Linked DNA regions of Hydrogenophaga sp. SL48. The protein of the gene in region 2 interacts with the protein of the main gene of each other region in a pairwise test. Links are inferred from orthologs where the notes say so. Each region holds a gene or a part of one and is shown on either strand. Other genes may lie near its edges.

Region 1 (8,288 bases), 2.5 Mb from region 2 along the record:
TCACGTCCTTGCGCGGCTCCTTGCCGAAGAACTCTTTCACCTTCTCCTGCACCTTGGGCATGCGGGTCATGCCGCCAACCAGGATCACGTCGTGGATGTCGGAGACCGAAATGCCGGCGTCCTTGATGGCCATGCGGCAAGGGGCGATGGTGCGTTCGATCAGCTCTTCCACCAGGGCTTCGAGCTTGGCGCGCGTGAGCTTGATGTTCAGGTGCTTGGGGCCCGAAGCGTCGGCGGTGATGTAGGGCAGGTTGAGGTCGGTCGCGGCCGAGCTGGACAGCTCGATCTTGGCCTTTTCAGCGGCTTCCTTCAGGCGCTGCAGGGCCAGCACATCCTTGGTCAGGTCGACGCCTTGTTCTTTCTTGAACTCGGTGACGATGAAGTCGATGATGCGCTGGTCGAAGTCTTCGCCGCCCAGGAAGGTGTCACCGTTGGTGGACAACACTTCGAACTGCTTCTCGCCATCGACGTCGGCGATCTCGATGATGGACACGTCGAACGTGCCGCCGCCGAGGTCGTACACGGCGATCTTGCGGTCGCCCTTTTCGGTCTTGTCCAGGCCGAAGGCCAGGGCCGCGGCGGTGGGCTCGTTGATGATGCGCTTGACGTCGAGGCCGGCGATGCGGCCGGCGTCCTTGGTGGCCTGGCGCTGGGCGTCGTTGAAGTAGGCAGGGACCGTGATCACGGCCTCGGTCACGGGCTCACCCAGGTAGTCCTCGGCGGTCTTCTTCATCTTGCGCAGGATGTCGGCGCTGACCTGCTGGGCCGAGATCTGCTTGCCGCGCACTTCCACCCAGGCGTCGCCGTTGTCGGCGGCCACGATGGCGTAAGGCATGAGGTTGATGTCCTTCTGGACTTCTTTCTCGGTGAACTTGCGGCCGATCAGGCGCTTGATCGCGTAGAGCGTGTTCTTGGGGTTGGTCACGGCCTGGCGCTTGGCGGACGCGCCGACCAGCACCTCACCGTCTTCCTGGTAGGCCACGATCGACGGCGTGGTGCGCGCACCTTCCGAGTTCTCGATCACCTTGGTGGTGTTGCCTTCCATGATGGACACGCAAGAGTTGGTGGTGCCCAGGTCGATGCCGATGATTTTTCCCATGTTCTCTGCTCCGGTTCAAATAAAAAGATGTTGAAAGGGGTGTGGATGCGGTGTGCATCCCTTGTGGAAGATGTGTGGATAACTCAGGTGGTTTTCAAGCCCCGGCCCACACAAATGCCTTTATCTGGGGGCTGCCACGGTGACGAGCGCGGGGCGCAGCACGCGGTCGGCGATCAGGTAGCCCTTTTGCAGCACGGCCACCACGGTGTTGGCCTCCTGCTCGGCGGGCACCATGCTGATGGCCTGGTGCTGGTGCGGGTCGAACTTCGCGCCAGCGGCGGGCGCGATTTCGAGCACCTTGTGGCGCTCCAGCGCGCTTTTGAGCTGCTTGAGCGTGGCTTCGGAGCCTTCGCGCAGCTGTTCGCGCGTGGCTTCCTGGATGCCGAGGCCGGCTTCCAGGCTGTCGGTCACGGGCAGCAGGCTTTCGGCAAAACTTTCCACCGCGAACTTGCGGGCCTTGCTGATCTCGTCTTCGGCGCGGCGGCGGGCGTTTTCGGCCTCGGCCTTGGCGCGCAGGAACTGGTCGGCCAGGTCGGCGTTCTTCGCTTTGAGTTCGGTGACTTCGTTGGTCAGGGAGGCCAGGGCGTCGGCTTCGGCCACTGCGGCAGCGGCCAGGGCCTCTTCCGGGCTCAAGGGAGTGGGGTTCTCGGGGCTTTCAGCGGGATGTTGTGGTTGGCTCATGGCGGATAAAAAAGTCGAGAAATCAAAGGCCGAAGCTGGCCGTGCGCGGTAACTGGGGGCTCGCGGGCCGGGTTCAAGGGGTGGCGACAGCCCAAAAGCCGTCCTCGGGTCAAAATCGGGGTTTTTCCACAGGCAAAGCCCATGAAACTCTTTCGACACGGCCCACAGGGCGCGGAACAACCCGGTCTGATCGACGCCAGCGGCGCGCTGCGCGACCTGTCGGGCGTGGTGGCGGACATCGGCCCGGCCACCCTGGGGCGTGATTCTATGTCCCGGCTCGCCGCACTGGACCCGGCGTCGCTGCCCCTGCTGCCCGCCGACACCCGCCTGGGCGCCTGCGTGGGCGCCGTGGGCAACGTGGTGTGCATCGGCCTGAACTACGCCGACCACGCGGCCGAGGCCGGCCTGAAGGCGCCCGGCCAGCCCATCGTGTTCAACAAGCACAACGGCGCCATCAGCGGCCCGACCGACGACGTGTGGCTCGCGCCCGGCTCGGACAAGCTGGACTGGGAGGTGGAGCTGGGCATCGTGATCGGCGAGCGGGCGTTCCACGTCAGCGAGGCCGAAGCCTTGAGCCACGTGGCCGGTTTCTGCCTGGTCAACGACGTGTCCGAGCGCGCGTACCAGATCGAATACGAGGGCCAGTGGACCAAGGGCAAGAGCTACCCCACCCATTGCCCCATCGGCCCCTGGCTGGTGACGCCCGACGAACTGGGTGACCCGCAGGCCGTGGACCTGTGGCTGGACGTGAACGGCGTGCGCCGCCAGACCGGCAACACCCGCACCATGATCTTTGGCGTGGCGCAGATCGTGAGTTACCTGAGCCGTTTCATGGCCTTGCAGCCCGGTGACGTGATCCCCACCGGCACACCGCCGGGCGTGGGCATGGGCATGAAGCCGCCGGTGTACCTGAAACCGGGTGACGTGGTGACCCTCGGCGGGCGCGGCCTCGGCGAGCAGCGTCAGGTGGTGGTGGCCAGCCCCGGCCGCTGATCAGGGCGCTGCGGAGGATGGCGCGGCGGCCGCGCTGGCCATGGCCGCCCGGGCTTGCTGGTGTGCCCACTTGCTGGCGAACTGTTGCACCTCGCCCATGCGGCGCGCGAGGTCGGCGCCCTGGTGGGTGAGTCGGTAGCCGTCGCCCGTGTGGTCGACCAGCCGGGCGGCGCGCAGCTCTTTCAGTCGGGTGTTGAGGGTGTTGGGGGTGACGCCACCCACGCTGTCCTGCAGCAGGCGGAAGGTCTGTGGGTGCCCGTCGCTCAGGGCCCAGATCACGCGCATCGCGAAGCGCGATTCCAGCAGGTCAAAGAGCTGAATCACCGCGGCCTTGTCTTTGGATGCCATGCTGTGTCTCCTGTCAGCCACCCTCTGCCGGGGTGGCTGAGGTCCACTATACGGACATCCGGCCCTTGCTAGCAGTTTGCTAGCTGCGTGCGGTGCAGCAATGTGGCGCAAAGGCCCACGATCAGGATTTACCCCGATTGCGCCCACCGGGGCGGGGCAGGGCCTTACGACCGGTAGACCCGGCTCAGCAAGACTTTGAGCGTGTCCAGCTCTTTCGCCGTGAGGCGGCTCGCCACGTCGATCTCCAGCTGGGTGGCGGTGGCCTGGGCGCTCTTTTGCAGCTTCTTGCCGGCGGGCGAGAGGTGCAGGCCCTGGGCGCGGCGGTCGGTGGGGTGGGGCCGGCGCTCGATCAGCCCGCGCTTGTCCAGGCTCTTGATCATGCCCACCAGGTTGGGCGGCAGGATGTCCAGCGCGGCGCAGAGCTGGCGCGAGGTGATGCCGGGGTTGTGGGCGATGAGCGTGAGCACCGAGAAGTCCACCGGGCGCAGACCGAACGGCGCCATGCGCTCCAGGAACACGCCGATCACGGCCAGCGCCGCGCGCCGGGCGTTGTAGCCCAGCAGGGACTCGAGGTAACTGGTGTCGATGCCGGCGTCGCTGTCGGTGGCGGCGGACGACTTGGGTGCCGGGCCGGTGGCGGTCTTGCGGGCAGCGCGCGGGCGGCGCAGGGTGTTGGCAACGGTCGTTTCGGGCATGGTTGCCAAGGATAACGGTATCGCGATCGGCGCTTCAGAGGGTTGTCACCCGGCGAGCGTGTGTTCCATCATCGCCAGCCGCATCTGGAACTCGGGCCAGACCCAGCGCCAGAAGCCGGTCTGTGCGGTCTGCCAGCGGGCGGTGTCGGCGCCAGGCGTGGCGCCGATGCGCGCCCAGGCCCAGGCCATGAGCAGCATGGCCACGGCGCGCAGGAAGTCGTCGGCGAGCCAGTGCGGCAGGTCGGCTGGGGCGTCTTTGGCGGTGGCGCACGGCAGCAGGCGCTCGCGCAGGAAGCTGCTGAAGCGGCTGAGCTCGGTCTTGACCCGCAGGGCCTGCACATCGTCGCCCAGCTCGGCGCCGACGTCGGTGAGCAGTTGCAGCAGGGCCGCACCGCCGTCGGGCAGGGTTTTGCGCAGCAGCAGGTCGATGGCCTGGATCTCGTTCGTGCCTTCGTAGATCATGGCCACGCGCGAATCGCGCACGATCTGCTCGATGCCCCATTCGCGCACGAAGCCGTGGCCGCCGAAGACCTGCAGGCAGGCGCTGGCGCCGTGGAAGGCCTGGTCGGTCCAGGCCGACTTGAGCACCGGCGTGACCAGCGTGCACCAGCGGCTGGCGAGGTCGCGGCGGGCGGCGTCGGCGTGGTGTTTGAGGATGTCGAGTTCCAGCGCCGTGCGGTAGGCGACCACCCGGCCGGCATCGATCCAGGCGCGCTGCGCGTCGAGGATGCGGCGCATGGCGGGGTGTTGTTCAATGAGATCTGCGTGACCGGCTGCCCCCACGCTTTTCACTGCGTGTAATGCGCTGCCCCCCGAGGGGGCTTGCCCGTCTTGGGGCGGCCCGGCGACGGGCATTGCCTTCGCCGAGCCGCCGGGCGCGCGCATCTGGCGGCGTTCTTTCGAGTAGGCGTCGGCCTTCTGCCAAGCGGCGTCGAGCAGGCCGATGCCCTGCAGGCCCACGTGCAGGCGCGCGGCGTTCATCATCACGAACATCGCGTTCAGGCCCTTGCCGGGCTCGCCCACGATCCAGCCCGGCGCTTCGTCGAAGCGCATCACGCAGGTGGGGCTGCCGTGCAAGCCCATCTTTTCTTCGATGCGCTCACACACGACGGCGCTTCTGGAACCGTCTTCGTAGAACTTCGGGATCAGGAACAGCGACAGACCCTTGGGGCCGGGCGGGCTGTCGGGCAGGCGCGCGAGCGCCAGGTGCACGATGTTGTCGGTCAGGTCGTGTTCACCGCCCGAGATGAAGATCTTGGTGCCGCTGAGGGCAAAGCGCCCGTCGGGCAGGGGAGCGGCTTTGGTGCGGCACAGGCCGAGGTCCGATCCGGCGTGCGGCTCGGTCAGGCACATGGTGGCCAGCCATTCGCCGGTGGCGACCTTCTCCAGGTAACGTGCCTTCAGCTCGGGCGATGCGTGGTGCTTGATGCATTCGTAGGCGCCGTGCAGCAGGCCGGGTGCCATGGTCCAGCCGTGGTTGGCGGCGCTCAGGTTCTCGTACAGCATGGCCTCCAGCGCGGCGGGCAGGCCCTGGCCGCCGTCCTCGGTGGCGCAGGCGAGCGAGGGCCAGCCGGCCTGCCAGAAGGCTTGGTAGGCGTCGCGAAAACCCGGCGGCATCGTCACCGATCCGGCTTTCCACAACGCGCCCACTTCGTCGCCCTCGCGGTTGAGCGGGGCGATCACCTCGCCCACGAACTTGCCCGCTTCGTCGGTCACCTGCACCAGCAGATCGCCATCGAAGTCGGCGTAGGCCGGCAGCGCGGCGAGCTGCTGCGGGGCCTGCAGCACATCCTGCAGGATGAAACGTTGTTCGGCGGGCTGGGGCTGGTAGGCGTTCATGGCGGTCGTGTGGGGTGGATCAGCGGTCGCGGGTGGCTGCCTGCGTCTTGTCGGGCGAGCCTTCGAGGCCGGCGAGCAAAGCCTTGCTGTTGCCGGGGATGACCATCTGGAACTTGTTGTCCACGGTGGTGTATTCGTAGTAGCCCATGCGTGCGATGGGCTGCATCTTGAGCACATCGACCATGCCGTTGCCGTCGATGTATTGATCGTCGATGTGGATGCCGACCACGCGGCCGAACACCACGTCCACCGTGCCCATGGGCGGGCGGCCGGGGAAGCGCACGGTGTTCAGGTACTCGCACTCGAACTGGATCGGCGAGCCCTTGACGCGCTTGGGCTTCACGAGGCGGCTGTCCAGCTTCTCCAGCCCGGCGCGTGCGAACTCGTCGACGCCGGCCGGCAGCTCTTCGGCACTGATGTTGACCGCCTCGCGCAGCGCATACGTCGCCATGTTCCAGACGAACTGGCCCATCTGCTCGGCGTTGCGCACCGAGTCCTTGCGCTCGCCCTGCGTGCTCTGGTTGGCGCTGAACATGACGATGGGCGGGTCGAAGGTCACGTTCTGGAACTGGCTGTAGGGCGCGAGGTTGTCGCGGCCCTGCGCGTCCACCGTGGAGATCCAGCCGATGGGGCGCGGCACCACGCAGGACTTGAACGGGTCGTGCGGCAGGCCGTGGGGGGTCTTGCCCGGTTCGTAGTACATGGCGGAGTTCCGTTCGGTGGACGCGTGGGGATCAGCGGCAGCTGAAGTTCGCGGCGTCTTCCATGTTGCCGCTGCCCTTGTAGGTGGCGACTGTCGGGTAGGCGCACAGCGGGCGGCTGCGGTGGGGCGCCCAGCTGGCCGGCACCTCGCTGTTGTCGCCGCCGGGGCTGCCCGCGCCGCGCGCCGTGGCCACCACGGCCTGCGGCGCCTGGCCATGCTCGACCCACTTCACCAGCGGCGACAGCAGATCGAACTGGTCGGTGGACGGGCCACCGCTGCAGTGCGCCATGCCGGGCACGGGGAAGAAGCGCGCGAAGCTGTCGGCCTGGCCACCCGAGGCCTTGTCCAGGCGCAGCATCCACTGGCGCGTGTCTTCGGCGGAGAAGATCGCGTCGGCCGTGCCGTGGTAGACCACCATCTTCACGCCCCGGTCCTTGAGCTTCGCGACGTTGACCGGGTTGTCATTGCCGGGCGGCGTCATGAGCGACATGCCCGACTCGCGGTACACCTCGTTGGTGGCGCTGAACATGGGCAGGCGGGCCGAGATGTCGACCTTGAGCGGGTCGAACATGCCCGGCGGCACGCTGAACACGGTGCCGACCGACAGCGGATCGAGCGCGACCGAGTTGGCGAACTTCCAGGTGCCCCAGTTGTCGCCGGCCAGTCCCGGGTCGTAGGGAAAGGCGGCGTAGATCGCCTGGCCCGAAGCGGTGCGGCCACCGGCGAACACGCTGGCGACCACGTCCTTCTGCGCCGCGCTGAGGCACTGCCCGTTGCGCTCGCCGGAGCAGGTGGGCACGTCGGTCTTGAGGTTGAACGCCGCCTGGCAGGCCTGTGTGGACTGGACCATGCCATCCTTCGCGCCGTCCAGCGCGTCGCACTTGCCCAGGATGGCGTCGGCCACCAGCTGGCGCTCGGCCTTGGTGAAGGCGCCGCTCAGGTCCGGTATCTTGGCGGTCGGGTTGAGCGGGTGCTGGGTGGTGGCGCCGGCCACGGCCAGCGGCGCCCACTGCTGCGCACCCCAGAGCTGGGCCAGCGCGGCGTTGGGCAGGCGGTAGCCGGGGGCACCGATCAGGTAGCCGTCGTAGGCCTGGCCGCGCGCGGCCTCGACCATCGCGTGGCGGCCGCCGTTGGAGCAGCCGCCCAGGTAGGAGCGGTCCGGCCCTTTGCCGTAGGCGGTGGCGATCAGGGCCTTGGCCATGGGCGTGAGCTTGGCCACCGCCTGGTGGCCGTAGTCCAGCCGCGACTGGGGTTCCAGACCGAAGTAGGGCGTCTGCGGGCCCGAGTGACCGGCGTCGGAGCTGATCACGGCAAAGCCCTGCATCAGCGCACCGGTCAGCGGGCCGCCGCCCAGCGCCCCTTCGGCCGGGCGCACGTTGCCGTCCAGCCCGCCGTTGCCCTGGTAGTAGAAGCGGCCGTTCCAGGCCTTGGGCAGGCGCATCTCGAAGCCGATGGCGTAGTCGCGCCCGTCGCTGCCCTTGCGCTTGTGCATCGCGCCCTTGACAAGGCAGTGCTCGGCCACCGGGTTGCCGCCGGTGGGCTGCGCCGGTGCGGCACCCTGCGGCAGCGGGCGCGAGTGTTCGTGCCCGCCGAGCCGCAGCGTGCCGGCGGCCACCACGGTCGCCGAGTCGATGGCGGTCTGGTCGTGCCGGAAGCTGGCCGCCAGGGTTTCACACTGCTGCAGGGGGGCGCCGCGGGCGACGCCGGCCGGGCCCCCGGCGGGTGCCGGGCCCATCTGGGCGCAGGCGCTCAGGACCAGGGCCGGCACGGCGACCAAGGCCAGGCGTGCGGATGCATTCGGATGCTTCATGGGGATGCCTCGTGCAAGGGAAGGAGGTGCGACGGCGCGATCAGGACTCGGCGGTGAAGCCGATCTTCTTGACCAGCGGGCCCCAGAGGTCGAAGTAGTACTTCATGCTCTTGGCCATGT
Region 2 (8,278 bases):
TACGCGACCTTCGACAATTTCGCGGTGGGTGTTCTGCAGGGCACCGAGATCGTCCGTCGTCTCAAGTTGCCCGAGGCCAAAGGGCCTTTCAACATCGAGCTGTTCGGTGGGTCGCCCGACGACAACAACGCCTTCTTTTTCTACAACGGCGCCATGTCGGTGCTCAAACCCTATCTCGACAGCGGGCAGCTCACGGTCGGGTCTGGGCAGATGGGCATGGACGCGGTGTCGACACAGGCTTGGAGCGGCGTCACCGCCCGTTTCCGGTTTGAGAAGATGTTGGAGAAGACCTACGCCAAACAGAGACTCCATGCGGTGCTCTCGCCCAACGATGGCATTGCCATCGAGTTGCTGCAAGCGCTGAAGCTCAAGGGCTATGGCACGGGAGGGGGTCATCCCTGGCCGGTGGTGAGTGGGCAGGACGCCGATGTGCAATCGGTGCGCTCGATCATCCGCAACGAGCAGGCCTTCACCATCTTCAAAGACAACCGCGAACTGGCGCTGGCGGCAGCGTCCATGGCGCAGGCCATCCTGACCAACAAGGCGCCCCTGGTCAACGACGAAAAGACCTACAACAACGGCGTGAAGGCGATGTCATCCCTTCTGCTGAAGCCGGTGACGGTGGATGTCAACAACTGGCGCGAAACCTTGGTGACGTCTGGCTACTACAAGGACCACATGTTCCGTTGAGCCGCAGGGCCGCCAAACGAAGAACGTGAACCGATCACTGAATGGTGCCAATGAACATGAAACCGGTGGTGTGGGGGGTGTTGGGCACGGCCAAGATCGGCATCGAGCAGGTGATCCCGGCCATGCTGTCCAGTCCGCTGGTGGAACTGCGTGCCATCGCCTCGCGGTCGCTGCCGACGGCGCAGGCCGCCGCGCGGTCGGCGGGCATTGCGCGGGCCTATGGCAGCTACGAGGAGCTGCTCGCCGACCCAGCCATCGAGGCCGTTTACAACCCGCTGCCCAACCACCTGCACGTGCCGCTGACCCTTCAAGCCGCAGCGGCCGGCAAGCACGTGCTGTGCGAGAAACCGTTCGCCCTCAGCGCGGCCGAGGCCCAGACCGTGCAGATCGCCGCGTCGCGGGTGCACATCGAAGAGGCCTTCATGGTGCGCCACCACCCGCAGTGGCTGCGTGCCCGCGAGCTGGTGCGGGCCGGGCGCATCGGCACGCCGCGCGCGGTGCAGGTGTTCTTCTCGTACTTCAACGACGACGCGGCCAACATCCGCAACCAGGCCGCGATGGGCGGCGGCGCGCTGTACGACATCGGGTGTTACGCCATCCTGGCCGGGCGCTCCCTCTTCGAGGCCGAGCCGCGGCGCGCGGTCTCGCTGGTGGACCGCGACCCGGTGCTGGGGACCGACCGGCTGAGCAGCGCGCTGCTGGATTTCGGCGCCGGGCGGCAGCTGAGCTTCACGGTCTCCACCCAGAGCGTGCCGTTCCAGCGGGTGCAGGTGATCGGCACCACCGGCCGGATCGAGCTGTTCATTCCCTTCAACGCCGCCCGGAACGGGCAGATGCGGCTGGCGCTGGATGAGGGTGGCCCGCTGGACGGCAGCGGCGTCACCATCGAAACCCTGCCAGCGGCCGACCAGTACCGGCTGGAGGTGGAGGCGTTCTCGCGCCGCGTGCGCGAGGGGGCGTCGCCCGATGCGTCCCGGCTGGGTGACGCCGTGGCCCAGGCCCGCGTGATCGACGCCCTGTGGCAATCGGAGCGCAGCGGGCGCTGGGAGCCGGTGACCCGGGACTGACCTTCGACCCGGGGCGCCGGCTCATGGTCGCGTGCTAGCCTCCGGCGCATGCCCGAGCTGCTCGCACACGCCTCCTTCGTCCGCTTCTGGTGCGCCCGGGTGGCAGCGGTCGCCGGCACCCAGATGCTGATGCTGACCATCGGCTGGCACATGTACGAGCTGACCGCCAGCGCCTGGGACCTCGGGCTGGTGGGGCTGTTCCAGTTCGGTCCCGCGCTGGCGATGACGCTGCCCGCCGGCCACGCCGCCGACCGCCACCACCGCGCCCGCATCGTGGCGCTGTGCCTGTCCGCGCAGGCGGCGGTGGCGCTGCTGCTGGTGGCTGGCACGCTGGCGCACGCGGTGTCGCGCGAGTGGCTGCTGGCGCTGTCGGCGCTGCTGGGGGCGATCCGGCCGTTCCAGATGTCGGCCCAGCAGGCGCTGCTGCCGTCCCTGGTGCCGGCGGCGCTGCTGGCCCGCGCCACCGCGGTCACCTCCACCGGCACCCAGGCGGCCGTCATCGGCGGGCCGGCCCTCGGTGGGCTGATCTTTGCGGTGAACCTGAACGCGGTCTACATCGTCTGCACGCTGTTGTTCCTCGGTGCGGCGCTGGCCTGCCTGTGGGTGCGCTACGAGCGCCAGCCGGTGGCGCGCGAGCCGGTCAGCGCGTCGACGCTGCTGGCCGGTGTGCGCTACGTGTGGGGACATCCGGTGCTGCTGGGTGCGGTGTCGCTGGACCTGTTCGCGGTGCTGCTGGGCGGCGCCACCGCATTGCTGCCGATCTTTGCCAAGGAGATCCTGCACGTCGGACCCGAAGGGCTGGGTGTGTTGCGTTCGGCGCCAGCGGTCGGTGCGCTGGCGGCGGGGCTGGTGCTGTCGCACTGGGCGCTGGAGCGGCGCGTCGGGCGCAAGCTGCTGGTGGCGGTGGCCGTGTTCGGGCTGTGCATGGTGGTGTTCGGCCTGTCCACCTCGTTCTGGCTGTCGCTGCTGGCGCTGGCCGTGTCCGGCGCGGCCGACATGGTCAGCGTAGTGATCCGCCAGACCCTGATGCAGCTGGAAACGCCGGACGCCATGCGGGGCCGCGTGGCGGCGGTCAACACGCTCTTCATCGGCGCCAGCAACCAGCTCGGCGAGTTCGAGTCGGGCGTGACCGCCGCGGCGTTCGGGCCGGTGGGCTCGGTGGTGCTGGGCGGGCTGGGCACCATCGGCGTCAGTCTGGCCTGGTGGCGCCTGTTCCGCCCGCTGGCCGAGCGCGACTCGCTCGCGGGTCCTCCCACGCGCCTCTGAACCCCCGTCTGGCGAACCACAGGCCAGAAGACAACCACCCAGAAAAAAACCCCGCGAATCGCTTCGCGGGGCTTTTTCTTGGAGGTTGGTCAGCGTGCAGTGATGCATTCCGACGCAGCATGAGGCGCCAGGCCAAGGCGCAAGGGCGTAGACAGTGGCAGCGCCACGGCAAGCCCTTGCAACGCCGGCATGGCGTCTCAGGCAAGGAGCACTTACATGCCCATGCCGCCCATGTCGCCCATCCCACCCATGCCGCCACCCATGCCGCCGGCAGGTGCGTCATCCTTCGGGGATTCAGCAACCATGCACTCGGTCGTCAGCATCAGGCTGGACACCGAAGCGGCGTTCTGCAGCGCGGTGCGGGTCACCTTCGTCGGGTCCAGAATGCCCATTTCGATCATGTCGCCGTAGGTGTCGTTGGCGGCGTTGAAGCCGTAGTTGCCCTTGCCGGCCAGGATGGCGTTGACCACCACGCTCGGTTCGCCACCGGCGTTGGCCACGATTTCGCGCAGGGGCGCTTCAATCGCTTTCAACACCAGCTTGATGCCGGCGTCCTGGTCGGCGTTGTCACCCTTGATGACACCAGCGGCCTGACGGGCGCGCAGCAGGGCCACGCCACCACCGGCGACGATGCCTTCTTCCACCGCAGCGCGCGTGGCGTGCAGGGCGTCTTCCACGCGGGCCTTCTTTTCCTTCATCTCGACTTCGGTGGCAGCGCCGACCTTGATCACGGCCACACCGCCGGCCAGCTTGGCCACGCGCTCTTGCAGCTTCTCGCGGTCGTAGTCGCTGGTGGCTTCTTCGATCTGCACGCGCACTTGCTTGACGCGGGCTTCGATGTCAGCGGCAGCGCCGGCGCCGTCGATGATGGTGGTGTTTTCCTTGCCCACTTCGATGCGCTTGGCCTGGCCCAGATCGGCCAGGGTCACTTTTTCCAGCGTCATGCCGACTTCTTCGGCGATCACTTTGCCGCCGGTCAGGATGGCGATGTCTTCCAGCATGGCCTTGCGGCGGTCGCCGAAGCCAGGGGCCTTGACAGCCACGACCTTCAGGATGCCGCGGATGGTGTTGACCACCAGCGTCGCCAGGGCTTCGCCTTCGACGTCTTCGGCAATGATCAGCAGCGGACGGCCGGCCTTGGCGACCTGCTCCAGCGTGGGCAGCAGGTCACGGATGTTGGACACCTTCTTGTCGTACAGCAGCACGAAGGGGTTGTCCAGCAAGGCGGCTTGCTTTTCCGGGTTGTTGATGAAGTAGGGCGACAGGTAGCCGCGGTCGAACTGCATGCCTTCGACGACGTCGAGTTCGTTCTGCAGTGACTTGCCGTCTTCCACGGTGATCACGCCTTCTTTGCCCACTTTGTCCATGGCATTGGCGATGATGTCGCCGATGCTGGAGTCGGAGTTGGCGGAGATGGAGCCGACCTGGGCGATTTCCTTGCTGGTCGTGGTGGCCTTGGAGGCCTTCTTCAGCTCGGCGATCAGGGCTTCCACAGCCTTGTCGATGCCGCGCTTGAGGTCCATCGGGTTCATGCCGGCGGCCACGTACTTCATGCCTTCGCGCACGATGGCCTGGGCCAGCACGGTGGCGGTGGTGGTGCCGTCACCGGCGTTGTCGGAGGTCTTGGAAGCGACTTCCTTGACCATCTGGGCGCCCATGTTCTGGAGCTTGTCCTTGAGTTCGATTTCCTTGGCCACGGACACACCGTCCTTGGTCACGGTGGGGGCGCCGAACGAGCGCTCGAGCACCACGTTGCGGCCTTTCGGGCCCAGGGTCACTTTCACGGCGTTGGCGAGAATGTTCACGCCTTCAACCATACGGGCGCGGGCTTCGCCGCCGAAAATCACGTCTTTTGCTGCCATTTTTCAGGTTCCTTCAGTATTGGTTTGGGATGAGGGACGGAAGATTTACTTCTCGACGACCGCGAACAGGTCGTCTTCCTTCATGACCAGCAGTTCATTGCCGTCGACCTTGACGGTCTGGCCGCTGTACTTGCCAAACAGAACGCGGTCACCGACCTTGACGTTCATGGCCGACAGTTCGCCTTTGTCGTTTTTCTTGCCGGGACCGACGGCCAGGATTTCGCCCTGGTCGGGTTTTTCAGCGGCGGCGTCGGGGATGACGATGCCGGAAGCGGTCTTGGTTTCGCTGTCGATACGTTTGACGATCACGCGATCGGCGAGAGGACGAAGGTTCATTGCATCTCCTGAAATTGAACGAGGAAGGGATTGGGTCAGACGGTTTCAGCCATCCCGGGACGGGTGGGGCCGCTGATCGACTTGGCGTCAAGGTGTTAGCACTCAACGTCAGCGAGTGCTAATGATAAGGGCGACCTGTGTCGTTTTCAAGACGCAGGGGCTTCTTTTTCCCCTCCAGTCGGGGACGGATGTGGGTATTGGCCGGTCTATTTCGGGAAAACCCGTCCATGCCTGTGCGGCAAATCGGCTGTACACCGGCGCGCTGTGTGTCGATTTTTGACAAACGGTGACAATCGGTTCGGTCCTTGGGTCGGGCTCCACTGCCCGGTTGCAGGCCGAGAGGTCAGGGGGTTTGTGATCAACATCAATCTGTGAGGTGCCTGTGGCCCTTGTGCGTTCGCGTTCGTTTGTTGTGTGGTCGGCGGGCCTGTTGTCCGTCGCTTACCTGTTGGCCACCGCGTGGCGCGACCCGCCGCTCACGCTGGCGCTGGCCGGTGCCTCTGTGGTCATGTTCTGGGCCTGCGCCTGGTCGGCGCGGGCGCTGCTCGGCTTCCGGTCGGCGAGTGCTTTGGCCCTGCTGGCGCTGGGTCTGGGCTGGTTTGCCGAGCAGATGGGCTCGTCGCGCGGCTGGTTCTTCGGCCGCTATACCTACACCGATGTGCTGGGCATCCGCCTGGGCGACGTGCCCCTGGCGATCCCGCTGATGTGGTTCGCGCTGTGCCTGGTGGGCTATGTCATGGCCTGCCTGATGCTGTGGCGCGCGCCAGTGCACCCCGGCCCCAGCTTTCGCAGCGGGCTGCTCACCGCCTGGCTGGCGGCCATGGTGGTCACCGCCTTCGACCTCGGCGCCGACCCTTATTTCGTGTTCGTGCTCAAGGCCTGGATCATGCAGAAGACCGACGGCGGCTGGTTCGGCGAGACCCTGCAGGGCTTCGCGGGCTGGATGGTGGTCGGGCTGCTGATCATGTCGCTGTTCCAGGCGCTGGCCGCGCCCCGGCGCGCGCCCACGCTGTCGCGCAAGGTGGCGCTCGCGGCGCTGGTGCCCATTGGCATCTACGCCAGCGGGCTGGTGTTCCAGGTGCTGCTGGGTCACCCGATCGAGATCCGTGCCATCGCCTTCTTCGCCATGGGGCTGCCCACGCTGGTGGCGCTCGTGGCCTGGTGGCACTGGTCGCACCCCGAGCGCCACACATCCCCAAGCCGGACCGCCGATGTGCCGCTGGCGCCCTGGACCCTGGAAGCCGATCCGCTGGCGGACCGGGCGGTGGCGTCCCTGGTCGGTCCCTGGGTCGGCGACACGGGGGCCATGGGCCCGGGCGCGGCGCGCCTGGCCTCCGCCACCCGGCTCATGGCGGGCTGGCCCGCCAATGGCGATCTCGCCGGATGGGACGGCAGCGACACCTCGGCGGACCCGGCGGTGGTGGCCACCCTGCGCGCCTACCTGGACGAAGGCCGGCAACTGCCCGAGTGGGCCGACCGCGCCAAGGTGGAGCGGGCCGAGGCGATCTTCATGGCGCAGGGCCCCTTGTCGTGCACGCTGCTGTTTTGTTCCAGCCTGCCCGAGTGTTATGTGTTGCCCCACCTGGCCGAGGTGCTGCACATCGCGGGCCAGCTGGAGCAGCACACCGAGCACCGCATCCGCCAGACCGCGGCCATGGTGTTCCCCGTGATGATGAAGGGAGGCCTGATGGGCGCCGACGGCGCGGGCGTGGCCCAGGTGCTCAAGGTGCGCCTCATCCACGCCACCATCCGCCACCTGATCCTGCGCGGCGATCCGGAGCGGGTGCGGGGCCGGGTCGCGCCGCAGGCTGGCGATGCCGCCCCCACCGGCATGCACGCCGCGCTCATGGCGCACGGCTGGGACGTGGACCGGCAGGGCCTGCCCTGCAACCAGATCGAGCTGGCCTACACCCTGCTGACCTTCGGTTACTGCTTCCTCAAGGGCATGCGCACCCTGGGCCTCCGGCTGTCGCGCGCGGACGAAGAAGCCTGCCTGCACGCCTGGAACGTGATGGGCCATGTGCTGGGCGTGCGGCGCGAACTGATGGTCGACACCATGGACGAGGCCACCGTGCTGTTCGAGCGCATCCAGGCCAGCGCGGGAGCGCCCACCGGGCCCGTCGACCCGCGCCCGGCCCTCGGTCGGGCCCTGATGCAGACCATGGAGCGCACCATCGGCCTGCCGGTGCTGCGCGGTCTGCCGGTGCCGCTCACGCGCTGGCTGGTCGGGCCCGGCACCGCGCGGCTGATCGGTGTGGATGAAAAGGTGTCGTGGCCCACCCGCCTGGTCTTCACGCTGGGCCGCCTGCTGATCGGGCTGATCGACGGGCTGGTGCGGCTGGTGCTCCCTAGGTTTTCGCTGTCCCGGCTGTTCACGCGGGTCGTGGGCTACCACTTCCTGACCCGCTTCCTGATGGACCAGACCCGGCCCCTGACCTTGCCGGAGCGGGTGCTCAACCCGATGGCCGACACCATTGCGGCCTGGAGCGACGACCCCTGCGCACCCGAATGGATCAATGGCCTGGAGGACCGCATGACCACCACCGGCACCTGGCGGCCCGCTCCCCAGCGCGGCGCCTGAGCCACAGAATGCCGCGCCTGGCCCACTTTCACGTCACATTCGTCATGCACGCCCGACCCACCCTTTACGATGCCGGGATGGTTTTTTTACCGTCCCGACCGGCTCACATGCAGCTCCGGGCCCCACCGCGCCGCCTCGGGGCCTGGTTGTGGGCTTTGGCGCTGTGCCTGTGTCTGTCCGGATGGGCGGCGCCGGCCTGGGCGTCGGACGGCGAGGGCGACATCACCCTGTCGAGTCGCTACTGGATCGATGCCTCGGGCGCCCAGAGTGTGGACGAGGTGGCGGCGCAGCCCGCAGAGACCCTGGTCAAGATGGACGGGTTTCGCTCTTTCAGCCTCGGCAGCTCGGCGCTCTGGATGCGTCTGGACCTGCCTCGGCTGGAACCTTCGCAGCGCTGGTTCTTGCTGCTCAGTGCCGCGGCCTTCACCAACGAGGTCGATCTGTACCAGCGGGGTGCGGACGGAGGTTGGACCAGG

What was found.
Region 1: the proteins of groL (region 2) and grpE interact in binary tests that used the Escherichia coli proteins (3 or more experiments, as listed by UniProt). The link is inferred for Hydrogenophaga sp. SL48 from one-to-one orthologs.

The regions. Positions count from the first base shown.
Region 1 is NZ_CP063400.1:2,729,038-2,737,325, reverse strand. The notes cover bases 1-2,904. They hold grpE (nucleotide exchange factor GrpE), read right to left. Parts: upstream 1,781-2,904; coding sequence 1,220-1,780; downstream 1-1,219. Other genes in these bases: IM738_RS12910 (winged helix-turn-helix transcriptional regulator), read right to left, coding at 2,774-2,904; IM738_RS12915 (fumarylacetoacetate hydrolase family protein), read left to right, coding at 1,922-2,773; dnaK (molecular chaperone DnaK), read right to left, coding at 1-1,099. Also shown: more of IM738_RS12910, read right to left, coding at 2,905-3,121; IM738_RS12905 (MarR family winged helix-turn-helix transcriptional regulator), read right to left, coding at 3,286-3,816; IM738_RS12900 (acyl-CoA dehydrogenase family protein), read right to left, coding at 3,862-5,655; IM738_RS12895 (flavin reductase family protein), read right to left, coding at 5,675-6,358; IM738_RS12890 (tannase/feruloyl esterase family alpha/beta hydrolase), read right to left, coding at 6,390-8,168; IM738_RS12885 (Bug family tripartite tricarboxylate transporter substrate binding protein), read right to left, coding at 8,209-8,288. UniProt on the Escherichia coli protein: Participates actively in the response to hyperosmotic and heat shock by preventing the aggregation of stress-denatured proteins, in association with DnaK and GrpE. It is the nucleotide exchange factor for DnaK and may function as a thermosensor.
Region 2 is NZ_CP063400.1:272,504-280,781, forward strand. What follows is about bases 2,561-5,454. They hold groL (chaperonin GroEL), read right to left. Parts: upstream 4,886-5,454; coding sequence 3,236-4,885; downstream 2,561-3,235. Other genes in these bases: IM738_RS01265 (MFS transporter), read left to right, coding at 2,561-3,023; IM738_RS01275 (co-chaperone GroES), read right to left, coding at 4,931-5,221. Also shown: IM738_RS01255 (sugar-binding protein), read left to right, coding at 1-690; IM738_RS01260 (Gfo/Idh/MocA family protein), read left to right, coding at 741-1,757; more of IM738_RS01265, read left to right, coding at 1,806-2,560; IM738_RS01280 (carotenoid biosynthesis protein), read left to right, coding at 5,598-7,802; IM738_RS01285 (sensor domain-containing diguanylate cyclase), read left to right, coding at 7,910-8,278.